2 regions of the Streptomyces sp. MUSC 14 genome follow, and region 1 is predicted to be linked to the other one. Evidence: riboswitches for the same ligand, from Rfam matches in the RefSeq annotation. Region 1 holds a riboswitch; the other holds the start of a gene.
What was found. Region 1 has a riboswitch for cobalamin ahead of BIV25_RS28130 (HoxN/HupN/NixA family nickel/cobalt transporter). Riboswitches for the same ligand answer to the same signal wherever they lie in the genome.
Positions count from the first base shown of each region.

Region 2: it holds a riboswitch for cobalamin, as region 1 does, so the genes downstream of both, BIV25_RS34955 (ribonucleoside-diphosphate reductase subunit alpha) here and BIV25_RS28130 (HoxN/HupN/NixA family nickel/cobalt transporter) in region 1, are expected to answer to the same signal.

Region 1 is NZ_MLYN01000046.1:73,364-77,513, reverse strand. Features, by position in the region: gene BIV25_RS28130 (HoxN/HupN/NixA family nickel/cobalt transporter) at 39-1,148, opposite strand; cobalamin riboswitch at 1,175-1,364, opposite strand; gene BIV25_RS28125 (helix-turn-helix transcriptional regulator) at 1,445-1,804, shown strand; gene BIV25_RS28120 (PepSY domain-containing protein) at 1,875-3,317, opposite strand; gene BIV25_RS28115 (hypothetical protein) at 3,505-3,714, opposite strand; gene BIV25_RS28110 (hypothetical protein) at 4,061-4,150, shown strand, end outside.
Region 2 is NZ_MLYN01000060.1:169,743-173,892, forward strand. Features, by position in the region: gene mctP (monocarboxylate uptake permease MctP) at 1-1,031, shown strand, start outside; cobalamin riboswitch at 1,189-1,327, shown strand; gene BIV25_RS34955 (ribonucleoside-diphosphate reductase subunit alpha) at 1,453-3,822, shown strand; gene BIV25_RS34960 (ribonucleotide-diphosphate reductase subunit beta) at 3,822-4,150, shown strand, end outside.

The sequences.
Region 1 (4,150 bases):
GCTGGTCTGATGGCGGCTACCGGCGGTACGGCGTGCCGTCAGCCGGTGTCTGCGGTGCGGGTGCTCCAGCGTTCCTCGACCTTGGCCAGGCGCCAGTAGCCGATGGCGAAGGCCCAGACCACCACGAACAGGCCGACGATGACGTAGCCGACGTTGTCGAGGTTCAGTCCGGCGATCCAGCCGGTGATGCCATCGCTCAGCCCGAGCTTGTCGTGCAGGACGCCGACCAGTTCGATGGTGCCGACGAAGAAGGCGACGGCGATGGACAGGCCGGTGATGGTGAGGTTGTAGAACACCTTGCGGACGGGGTTGGAGAAGGCCCACTGGTAGGCGAAGTTCATGAAGGTGCCGTCGAGGGTGTCGAAGAGGCTCATGCCGGCGGCGAAGAGGAGGGGCAGGCAGAGGATCGCGTACCAGGGGAGGCCGGCGGCGGCGCCGTTGCCGGCCAGGGCGAGCAGCAGGACCTCGGTGGTGGTGTCGAAGCCGATGCCGAAGAGGAAGCCGAGCGGGAACATCTGGCCGGGGCGCCGGATGGACTTGGTGAGGCGGCCGAGAATGCGGTTCATGAAACCGCGCGAGTCGAGGTGGGCCTCCAGCTCCGTCTCGTCGTAGTGCCCGGCCCGCATCGCTTTGAAGACGCGGGCGATGCCGACCAGGGCGACGAGGTTGAGGGCGGCGATGAGGTACAGGAAGCCGCCGGAGACCGTGGTGCCCACGGTGCCGAGTACCTGGTGGGTGCGGGAGCCGTCGTTCATCAGGGTGCCCGCGAGCTTCGCGCCGCCCGCGACCAGCGCCGCCATGACGACCACCACGCTGGAGTGGCCGAGCGCGAACCAGAAGCCCACCGACACCGGCCGTTTGCCGTCGGCCATCAGCTTGCGGGTGGTGTTGTCGATGGCGGCGATGTGGTCGGCGTCGAACGCGTGCCGCATGCCGAGGGTGTAGGCCGTGATGCCGAGGCCCACCCCGAACGCCTTGGTGCCGACCTCGTAGTGGCGTGGCACCACGAGCAGGAAGAGGATCCCGAAGGCGACCACGTGCAGGGCGACGATAACGGCCAGGAGGCCGGCGGTTCGGACGGTGTCCTCGCGTCGCCAGCGGAAGGAAGGCGAGGCGGCGGTTTCGGGCACGCCTGGGGACAGGGTCATACGGTCACGCTCCAGCACCTCGTGGATCAGCTTCGTGCTGCCGTGGCCGGTCTCCTGGCTGACGGGTCTGCGCGCCCGCCCCTGCCTTCCCGGCCGCGAGGCAGTGGCAATGCATGGGGCGGGAACTCCCCGATCACAGTGGCGAGGGCCGCTCCGGACTGAGCCCCTGAGGGGCTGTCACCGGTCTTCCCGAACACCACGGCCCGCTCACCCTAGAAGGCCGGAACCCGAGGCTGCAAGACTGCATAGATGAGCAGGTATTGAGGCGGGATTTCGCGGACTGCGATGATGGGTCCATGCATCTCGTCCCCGCGGAACGCGCCGGGCAGCGCACCATCGACGGCCATCGGGTCTGCGACGCCATCGCCGCCGTCGGCGAACCCGAACGCGTACGCGCCTGGGCCGACCGCTTCTCCCTGCTCTCCGATCCCGGACGCCTGGCCCTGCTGCTCGCCCTCCACGAGGCCGGCCCCATCGCCGTCTCCGACCTCGCCGTTGCCACCGGCATGAAGGACACGGCCGTGTCCCAGGCCCTGCGCCTGCTGCGAACCGCAGGCATCGTCCACGGCGAGAAGGACGGCCGAATCGTGCGCTACCGGCTCGTCGAGGGCCCGATGGCCGCGTTGCTCGAACACTGCGTGTCCCAGGAAGCATGACCAGATCCGCGGCCGCACGCGATCGCGGCAAGCGTCGCGCGACGCTCCCGCGCAGGCGCGGCCGACCGGTTCAGGCGTGTGCGTGCCCGGTACGACGGCGTGCGAACCAGCCGAGGACGATGTCCACCGCGAGGAAGCCGCCGAGCGGGATCCCGAGCAGCGGGACGTAGTAGCCGACGACGGCGACCACCGCGACGCAGGGCACCAGCACGTACACCGGCACCTGCCGCCAGGCACTGCGGGGGATCGGGCGGCCGAAGGCGGAGCCGCGGCCGCGCTGCCACCACATGCGGTAGCCCCAGAGGATGAGGAGGATCAACGCCAGGGCGAGGCCTGCCAGCGCGATCTGGTTCACGAGGCCGAACAGTGTGCCCGTGTGGGCGTCGATGCCCCACCGGGTCAGCTTGGCGAGCAGCGGGTAGTCGGAGAAGCGCAGGACGTCGGTGACCTTGCCGGTGGCCGGGTCGACGGCGATCGAGTCCTGCTTCTCCGGCCAGCTGCGCTGGATCTGCCGTACGACGTAGGCGGAGGAGGAGTCCGTGGGCGGCACGATCTCGACCGGGTCGGACAGGCCCTCGGCGCGGGCCGTCTTCAGGACGGCGTCGAGACCCACGTCGGACCGTGCGCCGGAGTGCGAGCCCATGTCCATGCCGTTCATGTCCATGCCCGCCATGGAGCCGTGCCCCTCGTGCCCGGTGCTCACGGTCGCGGTGACGGACGGCGTGGACTGGCCGAGGGCCTGGCGAAGGTCGCCGATGTTCGCTCCGGCGTAGGTGGACCAGGTCAGGCCGGTCGCCGACAGGAAGAACAGGCCGCCGGCCGCCCACACGCCCACGGTGCCGTGCAGGGTCAGGGAGCGCCGCCGTCCCGTGGTGCCGCGCACCGTGCGGCGGGCGCGGCGTCGGCCGAACCACAGCACCAGTCCGCCGCCCGTGATCACCCACAGCCAGCTGGCGGCGAACTCGCTGTACAGGCGGCCGGTGTCGCCCAGGTGCAGGTCGCGGTGGAGCATGTCGATCCAGGTGCGCAGCGGCAGGGCGCCGGTGGAGCCGTACTGCTCCAGGGCGCCGCGCACCTTGCCGGTGTAAGGGTCCACGAACACGGCGAGTGTGTGGTCGGCGGCTACGCCCTTGACGCCGGACAGCAGTACGCGTGTGGTCGCGTCCGGCTGCGGTGACGGCCGCACGGCGGAGATGGTGCCCTCGGGGTGGGCCTTGCGGGCGGCGGCCACCTGCTGGGAGATCGGCAGCTCGTGGCCGCCGACCGGGACGGTCAGTTCGTGGGCGTACACGATCTTCTCGGCCTGGAACGAGCCCGCGTACAGCAGCCCGGTGACCGCCGCGACGAGCAGGAACGGCGCGACGAACACGCCCGCGTAGAAGTGCAGACGCAGCACCAGCGGGCGCAGCGCGCGAAGAGCCGAGGGAGTTGCGGTCGAAGCAGGGTCCAGGGCCGGCTCACCGGCATCGCCGGCCGTGCGGGGTGGAGCGGTGGGGGGCGGTTCGACGGACATGGGGGCTGCTCCTGCGGCGTACGGGTGTCACGTCAGCTGTCGGCTGAGTGGAACGGTGAGTTCCGCGCCGCTGGTGTGATGTGGAACACCCGGTCGGTCGCGAGGGTCGGGCGGCCCGGCGTCGTGCAGCGACTGGAACAGGGAGTCGCCTGTGCGGACCGCCTTCGCGGTGCCCTGCGGCGGTCGGTCAGGCGATGCCGTCCAGCTTGCCCTCCTTGGCGTTGGCGACGATCGATGAGAACTGGTCGGCGCTCATCTGTATCCGCTGGCCGAAGTCGTCGGTCAGCACGATGCGGCGGCCGGTCGGGGCGGCCGGGTCGACGAACAGCTGGGGACAGCCGCAGTCGCACTCGCCGCAGAACGTGGCGACGGGTTCCAGTCCGCTGGTGTCGGTCATGCCGATCCACCTCCGTGTCATGGGGTTTGCGGCACTCCGGTGTCCGGACGGAACGATGGAACGGACGGGCCGGTGGCCGCGGGGGACTGTCCCGGGGATACCCGGCGCGGATGCGGCGGACGCGCGACCCCGTCGTATGCAGGGGGCGCGGAGACGGCGGGTGTGCGCCCGTGCTCCTCGGAGTGCTGCCGGTGCTTCGATTTCGCCAGGGTGGCTGGGAACTGAACGGCATTCGCGTCCGACTCGTAAGGAGGGAGCAGGTCGGCGAGGTGTGAGTCCGTGGGCGGTGATGCGTGTGCCTGGGCCGGGGGAGAGATCCTTTGGACGCGTGGCAGCATCAGGTGCTGTGAGTGTGTCCCTGACGGTGCGGAGCGTGCGCGCGGCGGTGTTCGCCGTGCTGTGCGTGCTGCTCGCTGCCGGAGGGCATGCCATGACC
Region 2 (4,150 bases), on a different contig from region 1:
TGATCGCGTTCGTCAAGGACGGCCTGATCTACCTCGTCATCGCGGTGGCGATCATCTACATCCCGATCAAGCTGGGCGGCTTCGACGACATCTTCGCCAAGGCCGGTCACGCCTTCAGCCAGGTCAGCCCGGCGACGGGCAAGCCGCGCGGCGCGCTCGCGCCCCCGGAGGCGGGCCAGTGGACGTACGCCACGCTGGCCCTCGGTTCGGCCCTGGCCCTGTTCATGTACCCGCACTCGATCACCGCGACCCTGTCGTCCAAGAGCCGCGAGGTGATCCGCCGCAACACCACGATCCTGCCGCTGTACTCCCTGATGCTCGGCCTGCTGGCCCTGCTGGGCTTCATGGCGATCGCGGCCGGAGTCAAGGTCAGCAACGGGCAGTTGGCGATTCCGCAGCTGTTCGAGGACATGTTCCCGAGCTGGTTCGCGGGCGTGGCCTTCGCCGCCATCGGCATCGGCGCCCTCGTGCCCGCGGCCATCATGTCGATCGCGGCGGCGAACCTCTTCACCCGCAACATCTACCGGGACTTCATCAAACCGGACGCCACGCCGAAGCAGGAGGCCCAGGTCTCCAAGCTGGTCTCCCTGCTGGTGAAGGTCGGCGCCCTGGTCTTCGTCCTCACCATGGACAAGACGGTCGCCATCAACTTCCAGCTGCTGGGCGGCATCTGGATCCTGCAGACCTTCCCGGCCCTGGTCGGCGGGCTGTTCACCCGCTGGTTCCACCGCTGGGCGCTGCTCGCCGGCTGGGCGGTCGGCATGATCTACGGCACGGTCGCCGCGTACGGCGTCGCCTCCCCGACCCAGAAGCACTTCGGCGGCTCGGCGAAGGAGATCCCCGGTATCGGCGAGATCGGCTACATCGGCATGACGGCGTTCGTGCTGAACGTGGCCGTCACCGTGGTCCTCACCCTCGTCCTGAAGGCCGTAAAGGCCCCCGAGGGCCTGGACGAGACCCGCCCGGAGGACTACACGGCGGACGCGGGCGACCCGGGCGTCGAGGCAGAACTGGCGGGCGTCGCCCACTGAAGTACACCCTGAAGCCTCCCGTACACACCCCGCAGCGGGCCGCCAGCACCACGCACCACGGCGGCCCGTTCCGCATGTCCCCCGTCATACACAAGTTGACGCTCTGAAGCCAGCGCAACACACAACAGACACAACATCTGGGGGTGTCACGACAGCCCGGCACTAGATGTATGCTCATCCTCGCTGTCGTCGCAGGGGAATCCGGTGCGAATCCGGAACTGTCCCGCAACGGTGTACTTGTGCGCATCCGCGCCCAGGAGTCAGTCCGAGGACCTGTCGGCAGCGTGCGCCCGGCCGCCCGGCCCGGGTGCCTTCCGACGTCCGGGCCTCGTGGAATGGGCCGGTGGACGCGACGCGTGCGCGCTCGTGGCTGCCCCCTGCCCTCCGCAAGGCCCCCGTGCCGAGCGAGGGAGAGCCCCACGTGACCATCGCGCCCGCAGATCCGGCTTCAGCAGGCGGTCTGGACACCGACGGTCCCGGTACCGCGCTGCTGCGTACCCTGACCGAGCTGACCGCCGACCTCCCCGACGCCGACCCCGGCCGGGTCGCCGCCGCCGCGCTGCGCGGCCGGTCGGCGCGGGCCGACGAGTCGGAGTTGCGCGAACTGGCCACGGAGTCCGCCGCCGGGCTCATCTCCGAGGACCCCGCCTACTCGCGGCTGGCCGCCCGGCTGCTGACCCTCTCCATCCGCGCCGAGGCCGCCTCGCAGGGGGTGACGTCCTTCACCGAGTCCGTGGCCGTCGGTCACCGCGAGGGCCTCATCGCCGACCGCACCGCCGAGTTCGCGCGGCTGCACGCGGCCCGCCTCGACGCCCTGGTCGACGTGCAGGGCGACGACCGCTTCGGCTACTTCGGCCTGCGCACCCTGCACAGCCGCTACCTGCTGCGCCACCCGATCACCCGCCGGGTCATCGAGACCCCCCAGCACTTCATGCTCCGGGTCGCGAGCGGACTCGCCGAGGACGACAGCGTCCGCGCGCTGGACGAAGTCGCCGCGCTCTACGGACTCATGAGCCGCCTCGACTACCTGCCCTCCTCCCCCACGCTGTTCAACTCCGGCACGCGACACCCCCAGATGTCGTCCTGCTACCTCCTCGACTCCCCGCTGGACGAGCTGGACTCGATCTACGACCGCTACCACCAGGTGGCCCGGCTCTCCAAGCACGCCGGCGGCATCGGGCTGTCGTACTCCCGCATCCGCAGCCGCGGTTCGCTGATCCGCGGCACCAACGGGCACTCCAACGGCATCGTGCCGTTCCTGAAGACGCTGGACGCCTCGGTGGCCGCCGTGAACCAGGGCGGCCGGCGCAAGGGCGCGGCCGCGGTCTACCTGGAGACCTGGCACTCCGACATCGAGGAGTTCCTGGAGCTGCGGGACAACACCGGTGAGGACGCTCGCCGTACGCACAACCTGAACCTCGCGCACTGGATCCCGGACGAGTTCATGCGCCGGGTCAACGCGGACGCGTCCTGGTCGCTGTTCTCTCCCGCCGACGTGCCGGAGCTGGTGGACCTGTGGGGCGAGGAGTTCGACGCCGCGTACCGCAAGGCCGAGCAGGCGGGCCTCGCGAAGAAGACCATCCCGGCCCGTGAGCTGTACGGCCGCATGATGCGTACCCTCGCGCAGACCGGCAACGGCTGGATGACCTTCAAGGACGCCGCCAACCGCACCGCCAACCAGACCGCCCTGCCGGGGCACGTGGTCCACTCCTCCAATCTCTGCACGGAGATCCTGGAGGTCACGGACGACGGCGAGACGGCGGTCTGCAACCTGGGTTCGGTGAACCTGGGTGCCTTTGTCGACACGGCGAGCGGTGACATCGACTGGGAGCGGCTGGACGAGACCGTCCGCACGGCCGTGACCTTCCTCGACCGGGTCGTGGACATCAACTTCTACCCGACCGAGCAGGCGGGCCGCTCCAACGCCAAGTGGCGTCCGGTCGGTCTCGGCGCGATGGGCCTCCAGGACGTCTTCTTCAAGCTGCGCCTGCCCTTCGACTCCGCCGAGGCCAAGGCCCTCTCGACGCGGATCGCCGAGCGGATCATGCTCGCCGCCTACGAGGCCTCCGCCGACCTCGCCGAGCGCAACGGCCCGCTGCCGGCCTGGGAGAAGACCCGCACGGCCCAGGGTGTGCTGCACCCGGACCACTACGACGCCGAGCTGACCTGGCCGGAGCGCTGGGACGCGCTGCGCGGGCGGATCGCCGGCGTCGGGCTGCGCAACTCGCTGCTCCTCGCGATCGCCCCGACGGCCACCATCGCCTCCATCGCGGGCGTGTACGAGTGCATCGAGCCGCAGGTGTCGAACCTGTTCAAGCGCGAGACGCTGTCGGGTGAGTTCCTCCAGGTCAACTCGTACCTGGTGCAGGACCTGAAAAACCTGGGCGTGTGGGACGCGCGCACCCGTGAGGCGCTGCGCGACTCGAACGGCTCGGTGCAGGACTTCGCGTGGATCCCCGAGGAGGTGCGCGCGCTGTACCGCACCGCGTGGGAGATCCCGCAGCGCGGTCTGATCGACATGGCGGCGGCCCGCACCCCGTTCCTGGACCAGGCACAGTCCCTGAACCTGTTCCTGGAGACGCCGACCATCGGCAAACTCTCCTCGATGTACGCGTACGCCTGGAAGTCGGGCCTGAAGACGACGTACTACCTGCGCTCCCGCCCGGCGACCCGGATCGCCCGCGCGGCCCAGGCGCAGCCCCGGAAGACCATCCCCGCCCAGCAGGTCGCCGACCCCGACGCCGTCGCCTGCTCCCTGGAAAACCCCGAGTCCTGCGAGGCCTGCCAGTAATGACCACTCCCGCTCACGAGAAGAACCTGCTCGACCCGGGCTTCGAACTGACGCTGCGTCCGATGCGCTACCCGGACTTCTACGAGCGCTACCGGGACGCGATCAAGAACACCTGGACCGTGGAGGAGGTCGACCTCCACTCGGACGTCGCCGACCTCGCGAAGCTGACGCCCGAGGAGCAGCACCTCATCGGCCGGCTGGTGGCCTTCTTCGCGACGGGCGACTCGATCGTCGCGAACAACCTGGTGCTGACGCTGTACAAGCACATCAACTCCCCCGAGGCGCGGCTCTACCTGAGCCGTCAGCTCTTCGAGGAGGCCGTGCACGT